DNA from 4 places in the Rossellomorea sp. YZS02 genome. Region 2 is predicted to be linked to each of the others. Evidence: predicted binding sites of a transcription regulator. Region 2 holds the regulator's gene; each other region holds the start of a gene.

Region 1 (4,523 bases), on a different contig from region 2:
GCTTGTTCGCCTACAGGAAATTCTTCCTCTCCTCTCGGTGCAAAGAATGCCAGGTTGATGAAGATGTATAGAACGAGAATGATTCCCATGAAAAGGATGGTCCCGCCAACACCCTGGGCGATTTGATAGGGGATCCAATCCATTGCCTGTGATGCATCACCATAGGTGGAATAAGAAGACCTTCTTGGGGCACCCAGTAAACCAGCTGCATGCATGGCACCAGACATGATGCTCATCCCTACCGCCCAGACGATGGCTTGGACGATGGCCAGTTTGTTCATCGCTTTCGTCAAGACACGTCCAGTTAAATGAGGTACTAACCAGTAAGAGATACCAAAGAACGTTAAAACGACAGACGTGGCAAGTGTTAAATGGAAATGACCGGTCACCCATATTGTATTATGAACAACCTGATTCATTTGGTTAGATGCATTGATCAAGCCGCCAGCTCCTGCAGGGATGAAAGCGACCATCCCGATAAATGGTACAGTAAACCGTGCATCAGACCATGGAAGCTTCTTGAACCACCCGAATAATCCCTTAGCCCCTTTGGAACGTCCGTACATTTCAAAGGTTGCAAACAGCGAGAATGCCGTCATCAGGGAAGGAATCACAACCATGAACGTCAGGACTACCTGCAGGAACTTCCAATACGCATCTATTCCAGGTTCTACCAATTGGTGATGGAAACCGACGGGAATAGAGAACAGAAGGAACAGGATAAAAGATAGGCGTGCCAATGAATCGGAAAAGATTTTCCCCCCTATGATTTTTGGGATGATCACGTACCAGGCCATATAAGCAGGCAACAACCAAAAATACACGAGTGGATGACCGAAGTACCAGAATAACGTGCGACTGACAAGAACGTCGACCCTGTCCACCAAACCAAGGGACCAGGGGAGAAGCTGGAATAAAACAGTTCCTGCTACACCAATGGTGGCAACGATCCATAAGACGGTGTTGATAACAGCCATGAAGGTTAATAATGGGCTCGGCTGTCCGGGATGTTCCTTCCTCCAGCTCATGTATTTCATGATCATCCCTGCACCGCCAAACCAACTTCCAACAACCACGAATGTCAATCCTAAGTAGAAAATCCAATGTGCCTGCAGAGGAGCATAAAATGTATAGAGTACCGTGGCTTCATTTAATAGAATCATAACGGCAGCCATGATCGTGCCAAGGAGCATGATCCAGAATCCTGCCCACCCCATCATAAGGGATTTCTTGGAATAGGTACCTGACGTTCGGGAAATGGCCGCATGCTGGAATCCCAGGATAAAGAATGTCGTAAGTACTAATCCGAGTAATACCCCGTGAACCGTCAATACTTGATAATATCCGATTCCAGCGGGTAAAGTGAAACGGCCTGAACGTACTAAAACCTGCAATAACCCTGCCAATCCCCCTAGTGCCAGGGCGAAGAATCCAACATAGATATGGGCCATGGCGAGTGTTGCATCTTTTTTATCGATTCTCATCAAAGGATTCATTTAGTCCACCACCTTTATCATAGATTTCATCGTGTGATGCCCAACTCCGCAATATTCATTACATACAATGAGGTATTCTCCGGCCTTATCAAGGGTTGTCGTGTATTCACTGACAAATCCCGGCTCAAGCATCATATTGATATTCGTTCCTGCCACTTCAAACCCATGAATAACGTCTTTGGTTGTGGCAGTAATCTTCAGTGTTGACCCCTTTGGGATATCAATCTCCCCTGGAGTATAGTTAAAAGCCGATGCAACAAACACCAACTCATAATCCCAAGACTTTCCTTCCACCTTTTTTAATCCAGGCTTATTAAATGGTGCGATTTTGTCCACTTGCTCCGGGTTGACGTATGCCTTCGCACTTGGAGGCTGATGACCTTGATGAAAAGCACTGATTCCCAATATGATTAAAAATAATATAAGAGACCCTGTTCCTAACGTTAACCACCATTTCTCATACCGATGCATATGCATGTAGACCACTCCTTCAAATTAAAAACGATTCAGAAATAATATGAATACCCCAATCCATGTAAGGACTAAAAAACCGCCTAAAAATAATACGGAGGTAAAGGTACCTTTTAATGTATCGGATTCCTTCACTTTCATCACTGATTTTTGACGTAATTCCGGTTTTCCCATTCCCCTCATTCCTTCCCGTCAATGGACGATTGCTTTGATACTTTTATCATAAGTGGGGACATGGACTAAAATCTGTGATAAAAGTCACACATGGTGAGTAAGTTTGTGAAGAAATTGTGAAGCGATTCAAATTTGGGCTTTTTATAGCGTTCATTTACCAATCTTTCTTGCATAGAGTGTAGGAATGGAAAGGGAAGGAGAAGATCAGGTGCAAAAATTTTATTGTAAACAGTGCTGCCAAATTTTTTCTGATAAAACGATTTGTCCTCAATGCAGACTGCCTGTCGAAGCAGAGATTTATATCCAGGTTCATTATCACCAAGGCAAGAAAGGTCATCAATGAGAGGTTTACCTTTGGGAGAGACCGTATCTGTGTTAATATTAAGAAGATTTAATTTATAGATACGGTGGTGGGGAGAAATGTATTTACCTTCATTTTCTTTAAAAAACAAATTGGCTGTTGTCACAGGGGCAGGCCGCGGAATCGGACGAGCCCTCAGTATTGGGTTGGCAGAAGCTGGTTGTGATGTTGTCCTCTTATCAAGAACCAGGCGCGATTTAGAAGAGACGGCAGGAGTCATCGAGGAACTGGGGAGAAAGGCTTATATCCTCCCGACAGATGTAACATCCCGTGAAGACATTCAAAATGTTATATCCTACATAGAAGAAAACGGCATGTGCATTGATATTTTAATCAATAATGCCGGGATGAATATCCGGTCGACTGCCTTGGAGGTTACCGATGAAGAATGGCAGAAGATCATGGATACGAATCTTAAATCCGCTTTTATGATGAGCCAGGATGTGGGGAAACACATGAAAGAAAGGAACCGTGGGAAAATCATTAATATTGCTTCTGTTGCTGGTCATGTTGCCCTCAGGACCGGGGTCGTTTATGCTTCCACGAAAGCTGCCATGATTCAAATGACTAAGGTATTGGCAATGGAATGGGGAAAATACAATATTCATGTGAATAGCATCGGTCCATGGTATTTCAAAACGCCGTTAACCGAGGAATTGCTTCAAAATGAAGAGTATGTCAGCGATATATTGAGCGTTACTCCATTAAAAAGGATAGGTGAACTGGAAGAATTGGTCGGTCCTGCGGTGTTCCTCTCTAGTGACGCATCTAACTATGTTACAGGACAAACCCTTTTTGTAGACGGCGGCATGACGATTCATGGATTTTAACTGTCTCGAGACAAAAGGCTGACCTCTATTTAAGGTCAGCCTTTTCTCGAATGCTTCTATTCAATCATTAAAACCACCAGGAAATCCCCTACATTTTCAATCTTAATCGGTAGTTTTAAAGCTTTATCAAATCCATACATCCTTGATTGACCGACAATGACGGTTGGGGGGGTAATATCCAAAGAGTGGCCGGCTTGTGCAAGGAGTGTTGCCAGGTTTCCCGCGATCATGTTTCCAAGTTCCCCTGCGAAAGATTCAAGCATTTCACCCTCCAAAGGCATTCCAAACATGGATGCACCCAAACCTTGAAAGCTCTCCTCTTCACCATCAATGATCATTCTGCCTCTAACATCCCCCGTAAACCCGATGAGTACACCGATTTTATGCTGGCTGAACGGCTCTGTCAGCAATGAGGGTTTAAGAACGTCAATGTGCAAGGGAATGACCCCTTTAATCGATTCTACTGAACTATTGAGTATATCTGTGACACTTTTCGTTAAAATCATGTCGTTTCCTCCAGTATTTTGTCACTATAATCATACCATATAGACTAGGTTGAAAGGATGATATTTTAGTATTTATTTCATACTAAAGAACTATTTTACAATTTGTTTTTGAAGTATTACTCTGCATACATATTTTTGATATGTATGGAAATGCTATCCTTACATGGAAGTGTAAGGAGTGGACATACATGCCGAAGATACTCTCAGTAGAAACTGAAATCCCACCTGTGAAAATCACGCAAAACGAAGCGGCAGAATTTGCGAAACAATTATTTTCTTCAAGTTTTAGGGATATTGGCCGATTAATCAATGTGTTTCAAAACGGTGAAATAGAAAATCGCTATTTCGTGAAGGATCTCGAATGGTTTTCCAGGGAACATTCCCTTCAAGAAAAAAACGATGAATTTATCCACCATAGCGTTGAATTGGGTACGAAAGCAGTCCATAAGGTGTTATCAAGCCAAAACCTCACCTTGAAAGACATAGATGCCATTCTAACCATATCCACATCAGGTCTTTCAACCCCAAGTCTTGAAGCAAGAATAATGAACCGGCTCCCTTTTTCTCCTCATGTAAAACGAATACCGATTTGGGGGTTGGGGTGTGCAGGTGGAGCAAGTGGATTATCACGGGCGTATGAATACTGCCTGGCGTTTCCTGAGTCAAATGTTCTTGTTCTATCAAT
Region 2 (4,523 bases):
GAGGCCCGTGCAATATTCCGTTGGATGAAGTCTTCAAGCTTTGCGACTTCCTGCTGCTGGCGCTCGAACATTTTCAGATCTTTTTCGTAGTCTTCTGCTTTTTGTTCAAGGTATCTGCTGTAGTTCCCCAGGTATTTCTTGCTCCGGTTCCGGGAAATCTCATATACTTGATTGACGACGCTGTCTAAGAAATAGCGATCATGGGAAACGATCAGGACCGCACCTGCATAGCTTTGCAGATAGGTCTCGAGCCATGATAATGTTTCGATATCCAAGTGGTTGGTCGGTTCATCAAGGATGAGGATGTCAGGCTTGGTGAGTAGAAGCTTACCGAGAGCAAGTCGGGTTTTCTGACCACCGCTCAAAGTGGATATCTTGGTTTCATAATCGAAATCGGCAAAGTTCAATCCGTGAAGGACGGAACGGATATCGGCTTCATATTGATAACCTCCTGAATCTTTGAAGCGGATCTGAAGTTCATCATATTCTTTTAATACCCGTTGATAGACTTCTTCGGCTTCATATACAGATGGATCTGCCATCTGCTGCTCCAATGCTCGTAATTGGGTTTCCTGACGGCGCAATTCTTCGAAGACGGTCAACATTTCGGACCAAATCGATAAATCCGACTCCAAGCCAGTGTTCTGTGCCAAGTATCCGATGGAGACACCTTTTGGCTTTGTAATCTCACCCGCATCATAGGAAAGATGACCTGCGATTATTTTTAGAAGCGTCGACTTCCCGGCTCCGTTACGTCCAACAAGGGCGACGCGATCTCTTGTCTGTATTTCAAGTTTAATATTTGATAGGATATTATCTGCACCAAAGTTTTTCGTTAATTGATTCACTTGTAGAAGAATCATGACGTTTCACCTCTATTTCATAGTGCTAGTGTACCGTATTCGAGAGGGGAACGGCAATAAAACACCTATTAATCTTCGTACACTTAGGATAAAATATAGTGTATGATGAGTAGTAGAGTTTATTAATACTGTGTGCTTTCTATTTTGGAAGCGGTATCAGAGGTTTTGAAAAGATGTGGGGGAATACAATATGAACCAGGATACAACGAAAATTCCACAGGCAACGGCCAAGCGCCTTCCGTTATACTATCGTTTTATCAAGAACCTGTACTCATCCGGTAAGCAGAGGGTGTCATCAAAGGAATTAAGTGAAGCGGTGAAGGTTGATTCTGCCACCATCCGCAGAGACTTTTCGTACTTTGGGGCATTGGGGAAGAAGGGATATGGCTATAATGTCAATTACCTACTATCCTTTTTCCGAAAGACGTTAGATCAAGATGCCCTTACGAAGGTTGTTCTGATCGGGGTGGGGAACCTGGGTACAGCGTTTCTTCATTATAATTTCATCAAAAATAATAATACGAAGATCGAGATGGCATTTGAAGTGGATGAAAATAAGGTCGGGACGCAAATCAGTGATGTACCTGTTTTTCATTTAAATGATTTAGAAGAGAAGCTTGTAGGGCATGATATTGAAGTAGCGATCTTGACGGTGCCGGCATCTTCTGCTCAAAATATCACAGACCGATTGGTTTCTTCTAATATTAAAGGGATCCTGAATTTCACTCCTGCGAGATTGACGGTACCGGATCATATCCGCGTCCATCATATCGACTTGGCTGTCGAGCTTCAGTCACTCGTTTATTTCTTGAAGCATTACTCAGAGGATGACACGGAAATGTCACAAGATGGAATCATAACAGAATAGAAAATTCTTCATATTTACGTTATGATAGAATGGTAAAAGAGGAGGTGTCTCATTATGTTAGGTGCAGGTAGTATCGTACTAATAACCGTTGTGGCTTTACTGATCTTTGGACCGAAGAAATTGCCCGAGTTAGGAAAAGCGGCTGGGAATACATTACGCGAATTCAAGAATGCAACAAAGGGCTTAGCAGATGATGAGGACGACAACAGCAAAAAAGCTAAGTAGGGTAGGATGAACGCCATGAGTCAAAGTCAAAGAGACATGACAGTCTATGAACATATAGGAGAATTGCAGAAACGACTCATGTTTGTAGTCGTTTTCTTCTTGTTGGCGGTTATCGTGAGTTTCTTTCTTGCGGAACCGTTAATTCGATATTTGCAGCACGCCGATGAGGCGAAAGAGCTGACCATGAACGCCTTTCGGATCACAGACCCTCTCAAAATCTATATGGAAATGATCATGTTCATTGCCATCATCATGACATCACCCATCATTTTATACCAAGTGTGGTCATTCATTAGTCCGGGTCTATATGAGAGAGAGAGAAAGGTGACGCTCAGCTACATACCGATTTCTCTTTTGCTTTTCTTAGGTGGATTGTCATTTTCATATTTTATTTTGTTTCCGTACGTCGTGAAATTCATGATGGGGTTATCAACCAATCTGAATATCGAGCAAGTCATAGGAATAAATGAATACTTTCATTTCCTGTTTCAAATTACGATCCCATTTGGATTTTTGTTTCAGCTACCGGTCATCATGCTATTCCTGACCCGTTTGGGAATTGTCACGCCGATGCTGCTGGCCCAAATGAGGAAAGTCGCTTACTTCATCCTGTTGGTCGTTGCGGCCTTCATTACACCGCCTGATATCGTATCCCATATGATGGTGACGGTTCCTTTGCTGCTTCTATATGAAATCAGTATATGGATCTCCAAGATCGGATACAAAAAGGTGCTGGAAGCGGAGCAGAAGCTTGAAATGGAACAGTTCGAGAATATAAATAAGGATTGATCAAATGATCAATCCTTATTTTTTGTTCTTTATTTGTTTTTTGATCTTGAAATGCAACATGATCATCCGTAGCCCGGAACCGAAGTCCAGGGTCGCAAGAAAGATGAGCATGTACGTGAAAAATCCCCAACCTTCATCATTCTGTACATTTTGTACAGCAAAGTATGTGAAGAGCACACCGAGAAGGAGATAGATCACTCCTGAGAATAATGGTGATCTCCTCATAGAAATAATCCTCCAATAAATCCTTGTATTTTTTCAGCTTCGTTCATCATTTTCTCGATTTCGTCCTTATAGATAGATTGCATTAGAACGACCGTTGTATTCATGGCAACGTGGGCAAATATTGGCACCAGGATCCGCTTCGTTTTTACATAAAGGAAGGCGAATGTGAAGCCCATCGCGGAATAAAGGATCACATGCTCCGGCTCGAAATGGGCTAGAGCGAAAATGACCGAGCTGATCAGAGCGGCAAAGAAGAAATGCATCTTCTCGTAAAGCACGCCGAAAATGATCTTCCTGAATACGATCTCTTCCAATATAGGTCCGATGATGGCCGCGACCAGCATGGATAACGGCACTTTTTCAATGATGCCGATGATCATCTGCGTATTTTCAGATCCCATTTGAATTCCCAGTGCATATTCAACTTGTATCGCAACCGATTGAGCGATGAATGCCATGAAGATCCCGAGAACCGCCCAAACAATCGAACGACCGGCACCCATGGGAGCACTCCGTTCAAGCCGGGTACTTGTTTCGCTTTTCCTGAGGATGCCTCCCACAATGAGAAGGGTCAGCGTGAAGCTGATGACAAGCCAGTATCCAGGGACAAGGCTCCGTACCGTCTCATCGGGTTTACCGAGGACGTCGACACCGATCTTATATAAAAGGGGTACCCCGACAATGCTTGAAAGCTGCATGACGATATAGGCAATTAAGATAAATCCAAAATGTTTTTTCAACGTTTGATCTCCTTTTGCACCTGTAAGATAACGATCAACCTAGTTACTCCTGTACAATTCTACTAAGAAAAGCGGAACTGTTCAAATCTAAGGGTTTCATTCGTCCTGGAATATATGGGGAACGGGGGGCATAGGATAGGAGGGTGTGAAAAAAAGAGAAATATGACGAAAAAAATTTTAAGCAGGAGTCTTGCAAAATGAAAACGAATTAATTAATATAATAGTTGTGTTAGCACTCACAGAGTGCGAGTGCTAATAAATATCATTTACATATTTCAAGGAGGTTGTTTCACTTGTTAAAACCACTAGGTGATCGCGTCGTTATCGAGCTAGTTGAGTCAGAAGAAAAAACAGCAAGCGGTATTGTGCTACCGGATTCCGCAAAGGAAAAGCCACAAGAAGGTAAAGTGATGGCTGTAGGTACTGGTCGCATTCTAGACAACGGTGAGCGCGTTGCTCTTGAGGTAGCTGTCGGCGATCGGATCATTTTCTCTAAATACGCTGGTACAGAAGTGAAATACCAAGGCACAGAATACCTGATCCTTCGCGATAGCGATATTCTGGCTGTAGTTGGCGAATAATTAAATTTCCGTAAACGTAAACCATACATTATTTAAATAAGAGGAGGACTTTATCAATGGCTAAAGATATTAAATTCAGCGAAGAAGCACGCCGTTCCATGCTTCGCGGTGTCGATCAATTAGCAAATGCAGTAAAAGTAACTCTTGGACCAAAAGGACGTAACGTGGTGCTTGAGAAGAAATTCGGTTCACCACTTATCACAAATGACGGTGTAACCATTGCGAAAGAAAT
Region 3 (4,523 bases), on a different contig from region 2:
TGATCCCAGCTGCAAAAGTGGGACATGTCGGGTTATATCGTGACCCTGAGACTCTTAAACCGATTGAATATTACGTAAAGCTTCCAAGTGATGTGGAAGAGCGTGACTTCATCCTGGTCGATCCGATGCTTGCGACAGGCGGATCTGCCGTTGAAGCCATCAATTCATTGAAGAAACGCGGTGCTGTCAGCATCAAGTTCATGTGCTTAGTCGCATGCCCCGAAGGTGTAGATGCCATTAAAGAAGCACACCCTGATGTTGATATCTTCATCGCCGCTCTTGATGAGAAGCTGAATGAAAAAGGCTACATCGTTCCTGGTTTAGGGGACGCTGGCGATCGTTTGTACGGAACGAAATAAGAAAGGCAGGTCGAAAAAATGACGAATCCAATCAAGGTAATGACGATTTTCGGAACAAGGCCGGAAGCCATCAAGATGGCACCCCTTGTACTGGAATTAAAAAAGTATCCAGATAACTTTGAAACGATTGTGACAGTAACTGCTCAACACCGTGAAATGTTGGATCAGGTTTTGAATATCTTTGATATCACGCCTGATTATGACCTGAACATCATGAAAGATCGTCAAACACTCATCGATGTAACGACACGCGGACTGGAAGGTCTCGATAAGATCATGAAAGAAGCAAAGCCGGATATTGTTCTTGTCCATGGTGATACAACGACAACATTCGTTGCAAGCCTTGCCGCTTTCTATAATCAGATCTCTGTCGGTCATGTCGAAGCCGGACTAAGAACTTGGAATAAATATTCACCGTTCCCAGAGGAGATGAATCGTCAGCTGACAGGTGTCATGGCAGATCTTCATTTTGCTCCTACTGAAAAATCATCTCAGAATCTTCTGAACGAAAATAAAAAAGAAGAGGGTATTTTCATCACTGGAAATACAGCGATCGATGCGTTGAAAACGACGGTAAAAGACGAGTATCATCATGACGTATTGGATAAGGTCGGAGATGACCGTTTAGTACTGCTGACGGCTCACCGCCGTGAAAACCTCGGTCAACCGATGCGTAACATGTTCCGCGCCATTAAGCGATTAGTGGAAGAGCATGATGATATCCAGGTTGTCTATCCGGTGCACTTGAATCCTGCCGTTCGTGAAGTAGCGGATGAAGTACTTGGAGACGATAAGCGTATCCATCTGATTGAACCATTGGATGTAATCGACTTCCATAACTTCGCATCCCGAGCTCACTTGATTCTAACTGACTCAGGCGGTGTTCAGGAAGAAGCACCTTCATTAGGTGTTCCGGTCCTTGTCCTTCGGGATACAACGGAACGTCCTGAAGGAATTGAAGCCGGGACATTGAAGCTAGCAGGAAACGAAGAAGAAAACATCTACAAGCTTGCGAAAGAACTTCTGACAGATCCGGAAGCACATGCTAAAATGTCCAAAGCAACAAACCCTTACGGAGATGGACAGGCTTCCTACCGGATTACCCAAGCGATCCGCTACCAGTTCGGTCACCTGGACGAACGTCCGAAATCCTTCGATCCGAACGAATAACAATTATTAAAGGTCCGTCCCTCATACAACTTTTTGAGGGACGGACCTTTATTCTTTAAAACGAAAGTATTTTGAAGTCAGTTGGAAGTATTTACATTAAATTCAAGGGTTACTCAATAAGGGAATCTTCTATATAATGGAGGGGCATGTGAAGTAGGGAATCTATTGAGATTGTTACTATAGTGAGCAAGTGGGGAAGCGGTACTATAGAAGTTTTCTGTCTCTGGATGGAGGCAAAATTTTCATAGTCCAGCCAGTTGATCTTATGCTTGTCGCTCCAGACCAACCCGCCTACGCGTTTCTACCAAATGTGTTGAAAATGTGAACAATATAGAAACACGTGGATAGGTTGTGAACTTTTTAACTTGAACGCATTGACATAGATTAAGCCCTATTGTATGCTTACAAAGGATGTAAAATGATAAGGTTTTCACAATGCGAAAACCCTTATGCAATCGGTTTTGCATCATGTCTGAAATGCTTGCCTCATGTTCAAATTTCGTTTGAATGGGAGAGGTTGAAATGGGTCAAAAAAACGAAAGCCCATATAAAGCGATGGCGATTTATTCGGCCATTTTGGCACAGCTTGTCGGGTCTATCCTGGTCGGGATTTTCCTTGGCAGATGGATCGATCAGCAGGTTGATTCAGCACCACTCTTTTTAATCATCGGATTACTCCTCGGTCTCGCCGCAGGAATTTATGCGATGCTTCGAACTGTACGACATTTCTTCTTAGGAGAATAATAAGATATGCCGGAACTCCATCAAATGTTTAATAGACAGCGGAAATACATATTTTATGTGCTATCTATTTACGTCCTGGGTTGGGGATTCACCACCCACAAATCAGTATTCTTAGGGTTAATTTTAGGGACATTATTAAGTCTTTATATGCACTGGGGCATGACCAAGCGGGTCTCGAAGTTCGGGGACGCAGTGGTAGCCGGGCAAAAAGTGAGATCGTTAGGAACCACTTCCCGTATGGCCGCAGCCGCCCTTGGAGTCATCATTGCCACACGATTTCCAGAAACATTTCATCTCCTAAGTCTTATTATTGGATTAATGACGACCTATATTGTCATTATGATAGATTATTTTTTCAGCAGTTTCAAAACTAATAAATAGCGGGGAAGAGAGGTGAAGTATTTTGAATCATGGAGCACCTACAACCGATTTTCTGGGTTTGACTTTTAACCTTGCGAACGTTTTGATGATCACGGTCGCAACGGCCATAGTGTTTATTATTGCCCTCTTATCTACACGTCGCTTAGCCCTGAAGCCTACCGGTATGCAGAACTTTTTCGAGTGGGTCATGGACTTTGTTAAAGGGATCATTAAGAGCAACATGGACTGGAAGACGGGTGGCCGTTTCCATATCTTAGGTCTCACGATTATCATGTATATTTTTGTTTCCAATATGCTGGGTCTGCCATTCTCTGTCGTATATGACGGTGAATTATGGTGGAAATCACCTACAGCTGATCCTGCCATCACGATGACCCTTGCGGTTATGGTCGTGGTACTGTCCCATTTCTATGGAATCAGATTAAAGGGGTTTGGCGAATACGGGAAGGATTTCTTCAAGCCGATGTGGTGGTTATTCCCGCTAAAAATCATTGAAGAGTTTGCAAACACTCTTACATTGGGTCTTCGTCTTTACGGTAACATCTATGCCGGTGAAATCCTGCTTGCACTACTTGCGGGTCTTGCCGTTAACGGTGGTATCGGCGGAACGATCGGGGCTATCGCACCAATGCTTGCTTGGCAAGGATTCTCGGTGTTTGTCGGATCGATCCAGGCTTTCATTTTCTGTATGTTAACAATGGTCTATATGGCTCACAAAGTAAGCCACGACCATTAATATATACCTGTTCATTACGGTGGACAAACATATATGTAAAAAATATTTTTCTTATACATTAAAGGAGGAACTTTAGAATGAGTCTTATCGCAGCAGCAATTGCAGTTGGTTTAGCAGCACTAGGAGCAGGTATTGGTAACGGTCTTATCGTAGGTCGTACAGTAGAAGGAATTGCACGTCAACCGGAATTACGTGGTACTTTACAAACAACAATGTTCATCGGTATCGCACTAGTTGAGGCACTTCCAATCATCGGTGTAGTTATCGCTTTCATCGCACTAGGAAGCTAATAGAAACTGACACATGTTAAATGGCGAAGTTCGTCTTGACGATTATCTTCGCCATTCCTATGTACTAGAGAATAGATTCTTTGCAAGAATGGTTCATTTATAAAAAATACGATCCAATCGATTCTTGAAGGGAGTGAATCGAGTATGTTAACTAACGCATTCGTTATCGGTGAGGCAGCTCATGCTGGCCTGAACACTGGGGATATCGTTTTCCAACTGATCATGTTCCTTATCCTAATGGCGCTTCTTAAGAAATTTGCCTGGGGTCCATTAATGGGGATCATGCAACAGCGTGAAGACCACATCGCCGGTGAAATCACGGCAGCTGAAAAGAGCCGCACTGAGGCTAACAATATTTTAGAAGAGCAAAAGAAACTTCTGAAAGAAGCTCGCCTTGAAGCACAATCTATGATTGAAAACTCTAAGAAACAAGGTTCTGAACAACGTGAAGAGATCATCGCAACTGCTCGTCAAGAGGCAGAGAGATTGAAAGAATCTGCAAAGCGCGAAATCGAAACACAAAAAGAACAAGCTGTGGCTGCACTCCAGAAACAGGTTGCATCTTTATCAGTACTTATTGCTTCTAAGGTCATTGAGAAAGAACTTTCAGCTGATGATCAACAGAAGTTAATTAACGATTATATTCAAGAGGTAGGGGAAGAGCGATGAGCTACTCTACAGTTGCAAAGCGCTATGCGTTAGCTCTTTTCGAGATTGCCCAAGAACATAATCAGCTTGAAGGAATCGAAGAAGAGCTTCGTACAGTGAGAGCGGTTTTCCTTGAGAATGCCGAATTAACGGTTCTCTTTGAAAATCCTAAGCTTACGTTAGATAAGAAGAAGT
Region 4 (4,523 bases), on a different contig from region 2:
CCAGACCATCATGGATTTGACATTTCGTTTTCTTAATTCATTTATTGATAAACCCGACGTGAAACTACTGATTAACAGGAGCAACGTCATGATGATCGTATTCTTCATATCAAACACTTCACTTGGAAGCGGGCCACCCATGGTGCCTGCCTTCAAAGCGAAGAACGTTGCGAAAATAGTGGCAAATAATGCGATTTCCGCACCAAGGAAAACCCAGAATCCGAAGATGTTCAGTTTCCCGATATCGGATTGATATTCAAGTGGCGTGTTTGGATCTATATTCGTACTATGTGCCATGCTCACGCCTCCCTCTTATACGGATTTTCAGTCTTTTCGATTTCTTCCACACTTACATAATAGCCTTCATCCTGTTTGTGGGACATCATTGAACGGAATGCCATGCATCCGAAGATCCCGACAAGTGCTGCTATCGCCATCCAGAACAGTTCAAATACTAAACCAAATCCTGCGACGAAGAACAGCGCGGACATGATGAAAGGTGTCCCTGCATTGCTTGGCATGTGAATCGGTTGATATTCGAAGTTGTCAGGAACCATCTTTCTTCCTTCTTGCTTCATATCATAAAATGCATCATGACTTTTCACTTCAGGAACGTGTGCAAAGTTGTAATGAGGCGGGATTGCTGAACTTGTTGCCCATTCAAGGGTACGTCCATCCCACGCGTCACCTGTTGTTTCTCTCTCTGCAAAACGGTAGCTGTAATAGATACCATAAACGAGTACCATGAATCCTACTCCCATTCCGAAAGCTCCGACAGAAGAAATTACATTCAATGCTGTCCAGCCATCTTCAGGACCATACGTGTATACACGTCTTGGCATACCTGCAAATCCTAATACGAACTGAGGTAAGAAACAAAGATTGAATCCGATGGAGAATAACCAGAAAGCCCATCGTCCGATTCGTTCATTCATCTTATGACCAAACATCTTAGGATACCAGTATGCAAGTCCCGCGAAGCAGGCAAATACAACACCGGCAATCAATGTGTAATGGAAGTGAGCAACCAGGAAGTAGTTATTGTGATATTGGAAGTCGGCCGCAGCCATTCCAAGCATAACCCCTGTTACCCCACCGATAAGGAATGTCGGGATGAACGCAACAGACCATAACATCGGTACAGTAAATTCGATCTTCCCTTTAAATAAGGTACCTAACCAGTTGAATATTTTGATTCCCGTCGGTATGGCAATCGCCATCGTTGAAATCGAGAATACACTGTTCACTGCTGCGCTTCCGCCCATCGTAAAGAAGTGATGGACCCAAACAACAAAGCTTAGTCCAGAGATCGCAACAAGTGAGATAATCATAGATTTATAACCAAATAGTGTTTTTCTTGCAAAAGTAGCAATGATTTCTGAGAAAATCCCGAAGGCCGGTAATATAACGATATATACTTCCGGGTGCCCCCATAGCCAGAACAGGTTTGACCAGAGCATCGGGTTACCACCATCCGTAAGCGTGAAGAAGTGGGAACCGAATAAACGGTCAAATGTCATTAGAGCTAATGTGACAGTCAAAATCGGGAATGCGAATACGATGATGAATGCCGTGATCAGCGTTGTCCATGTAAACATTGGCATGCGAAGAAGCGTCATGCCTGGTGCACGCATCTTAATGATGGTGACGACAAAGTTGATCCCTGTGAGTAACGTACCGATACCCGATATTTGCAGACCTAAGAGGTAATAGTTAATACCCGGTCCAGGACTACCTTCGATCGCAAGCGGTGCGTAGTTCGTCCAACCTGCGTTCGGTGATCCACCGAATACGAAAGAAATATTGAAAAGGATTGCCCCGAACATAAATGACCAGAAGCTTAGGTTATTCAAATAAGGGAATGCTACGTCCCTTGCACCAATTTGCAAAGGAACGACCACGTTCATCAATCCAAGTAAGAACGGCATCGCCATGAACAGGATCATGATTGTACCGTGAGTCGTAAAGATTTCATTATAGTGCTCAGATGTCAAAAATGAGTTATTCGGCACCGTCAATTGTGCCCTCATCAAAAGGGCATCGACCCCTCCGCGGAAGAGCATGACAAGTGCTGCCAGGATATACATAATCCCGATTTTTTTATGATCAACGCTTGTGATCCAATCGTTCCACAGCCATTTCCACTTTTTAAAGTAGGTGAGGACTGCAACGATTGCGACTACGGTGAAAGCGATCGAAATGTTGGCTCCTATGATCAACGGATCGTTGAGGATAAGATTATCCTTAATAAAATCAAACATTTAAAGTCCTCCTTTCTTAATGCTCGTGACTGCCATGATCTTCATGGTCGTCTTCTTTATCTTCATCTTTTTTCATATCATCCTGGTCCATGTCTTCGTGACCTTCCATATCTTCCATGTCACCATGACCATCCATGTGCATTTGCCCATGAACACTCATAGCGTCTTTATCCGCGCCGCCAACTGTCGTATCAAGGCCATATTTCTGACGGATGGCCATGGCGTATTCAGAGTTCTTCCCATGATCGACGAACTCTAAGTGAGTGGAAGAGAATGTCATCTTATCAACCGTTTCAGGAAGCATCAGTTTTTCATACGTGTCTTCCGTCAATTTCGGTTCGTTCGATTGAGCATCTTCGACCCAATCTTCATATTTGTCTTGTTTCATGGCAACGAAATCAAACGTTTGGTGCGTCATTCCTTCACCGGTGAAGTTTGAATTCCTTCCATCATACGTGCCCGGCTCATCAGCCTGCAGATATAAGTCATTGACCATACCAGGCATTCCATAGATCTGACCGCCGATTTGAGGTACCCAGAATGAAGCCATGGAATCTGCCGCTGTTACCTTGAATAGAATTGGGTGATCTTCAGGAACATTCACATAGTTGACCGTTTCGATTCCTTCTTCAGGATAGCTGAAGATCCATTTCCAATCGACAGCCGTCGCATGGATCACGATTGGATCCTTATGAGAGGTCGCTTCCGGTGCGTCTCTTAATTCATAAAGGGCTTTTGTGTTCGGAATGGATAATGCGATGACGATCAGGACGGGAATGAGTGTCCAAATAATCTCAAGGAAAGTACTTCCGTGCATATCCGGCTTATAGTCACTATTCTTCTTACTGCTTCGATACTTGAACAAGATGATCGTAAAGAAACCGAGAACAACAACCATAATGGCAATCATATAGTATATCGATAACATAATCAGATCTTTTTGGACGGCTCCGACCGGTCCTTTAGGATCGAGGATGATTAATTCGCTATCAGTACTGAATATAATGATGAAAAATAACGAAATGAGACTTATTAAAACAATTAAATACGGTTTAAATTTATTAAACAAAAGAAATCACCTTCCTTTATGTAGAATTTACTCTCGTAGACCTATACTATCAAATTCTCTAAACACGTACCCTTAATAACTGCATTTTTAAACAGATTTTCGAAATTTCGACGCATTTTATTCACAGAACGGTAACAATGTTGGAAAGAATTTCTCAAGGGACAAAAAAATAACTCTCAAAGTTATCTGAGAATAACATTGAGAGCGTTTTATAGGTTGATTATTTAGAATATTATCATCTATATTTTTATAAAATATGAACAGATTTCGAAATCATATCATTATGTCAGGAGAATTTTAATCGTAAGCATCTTTTATCTCTGAAGTATGAAAACACGCTCTTATCATCCATTTTCAGTTCGGTTGGTTTTCTTTTTCACCACCTAAATCAAACGGGGAGTAGACGCCTTCATAGTCCACGATCGTCACCATTCCCCTGGCGGCATGATTGTTATCGTGGCAATGAAATAACCATTCTCCAACATTATCCGCTTTAAAATAAATAACATATTCCTCTCCGGGTTTTACATGAATTAAATCTTTGACGATCGGCTTTTCAAATTCCCTTCCATTCTTCGAGTTCACTTGAAAGCGATGGCCATGCAAATGCATAGGATGATTCATCCTGCCATTATTTCTAAGTGTGACCTTAACGATGTCCCCATCTTTTACATGGATAGGTGGTGTATCTGGAAAGGTTTCATCGTTAATTTGAAATGACATGCCTTCTCCCATTGACATCCCCATACTTAGGTCCATGTCGTAGGTAACATCCGGTTCAGGAATTTCTCCGAAAATAGGCTTCTCGCTCCCATATGAAATCCCCTTCGCCACACCTGCTTCTTTAGCGAGTGTGGCGCCCTGATGTCGATTTTGATTTCTCTCGGAAACGACCGGGATGATCATATCTTCCGCATTTTCTACACTCTGTTCCTGACCGATAAATACCGTTTCCTTTTCAGGCTTCGTAAATTCCACATCCATTCGTTCTCCAGGGGCTATTTCAAGAACATTGGATTCGTGGTCTTCAGACACCACATGTTCTGCATCATTTGCTATGACTCTCATTGACCCTTTCGGGAAAACCAAGCGATGCTCCTGGTATCCGGCATTAACAAATCTCAATCTCGCTTTTTCACCCGCTTCCATCGTAAGCGGCTCGATCGCTCTTCCCGCTTTTCCGTTCACGGTAA

Evidence for each region. The regulator Rex, encoded in region 2, represses fermentation and respiration genes when NADH is low (regulators of the CRP and FNR family bind a similar motif). The targets are predictions, from matches to a motif close to TTGTGAAATATTTCACAA.
Region 1: the regulator Rex is predicted to act here: its motif matches at 2,256-2,273, upstream of SLH55_RS10305 (cytochrome c oxidase subunit II).
Region 3: the regulator Rex is predicted to act here: its motif matches at 1,879-1,896, upstream of SLH55_RS11355 (AtpZ/AtpI family protein).
Region 4: the regulator Rex is predicted to act here: its motif matches at 3,471-3,488, upstream of qoxA (cytochrome aa3 quinol oxidase subunit II).

The regions. Positions count from the first base shown of each region.
Region 1 covers NZ_JAXBLY010000008.1:161,678-166,200, reverse strand. The annotation lists gene SLH55_RS10310 (b(o/a)3-type cytochrome-c oxidase subunit 1) at 1-1,496, opposite strand, end outside; gene SLH55_RS10305 (cytochrome c oxidase subunit II) at 1,497-1,973, opposite strand; gene SLH55_RS10300 (SDR family NAD(P)-dependent oxidoreductase) at 2,562-3,332, shown strand; gene SLH55_RS10295 (chemotaxis protein CheX) at 3,389-3,838, opposite strand; gene SLH55_RS10290 (type III polyketide synthase) at 4,027-4,523, shown strand, end outside.
Region 2 covers NZ_JAXBLY010000028.1:4,277-8,799, forward strand. The annotation lists gene SLH55_RS21245 (ABC-F family ATP-binding cassette domain-containing protein) at 1-863, opposite strand, end outside; gene SLH55_RS21250 (redox-sensing transcriptional repressor Rex) at 1,054-1,731, shown strand; gene SLH55_RS21255 (twin-arginine translocase TatA/TatE family subunit) at 1,786-1,956, shown strand; gene tatC (twin-arginine translocase subunit TatC) at 1,972-2,745, shown strand; gene SLH55_RS21265 (YdiK family protein) at 2,761-2,970, opposite strand; gene SLH55_RS21270 (CPBP family intramembrane glutamic endopeptidase) at 2,967-3,710, opposite strand; gene groES (co-chaperone GroES) at 4,004-4,291, shown strand; gene groL (chaperonin GroEL) at 4,348-4,523, shown strand, end outside.
Region 3 covers NZ_JAXBLY010000010.1:42,604-47,126, forward strand. The annotation lists gene upp (uracil phosphoribosyltransferase) at 1-359, shown strand, start outside; gene wecB (non-hydrolyzing UDP-N-acetylglucosamine 2-epimerase) at 378-1,529, shown strand; gene SLH55_RS11355 (AtpZ/AtpI family protein) at 2,052-2,273, shown strand; gene SLH55_RS11360 (ATP synthase subunit I) at 2,280-2,654, shown strand; gene atpB (F0F1 ATP synthase subunit A) at 2,677-3,390, shown strand; gene atpE (F0F1 ATP synthase subunit C) at 3,468-3,680, shown strand; gene atpF (F0F1 ATP synthase subunit B) at 3,825-4,349, shown strand; gene SLH55_RS11380 (F0F1 ATP synthase subunit delta) at 4,346-4,523, shown strand, end outside.
Region 4 covers NZ_JAXBLY010000011.1:115,003-119,525, forward strand. The annotation lists gene qoxC (cytochrome aa3 quinol oxidase subunit III) at 1-297, opposite strand, end outside; gene qoxB (cytochrome aa3 quinol oxidase subunit I) at 300-2,261, opposite strand; gene qoxA (cytochrome aa3 quinol oxidase subunit II) at 2,278-3,330, opposite strand; gene SLH55_RS12490 (multicopper oxidase family protein) at 3,685-4,523, opposite strand, start outside.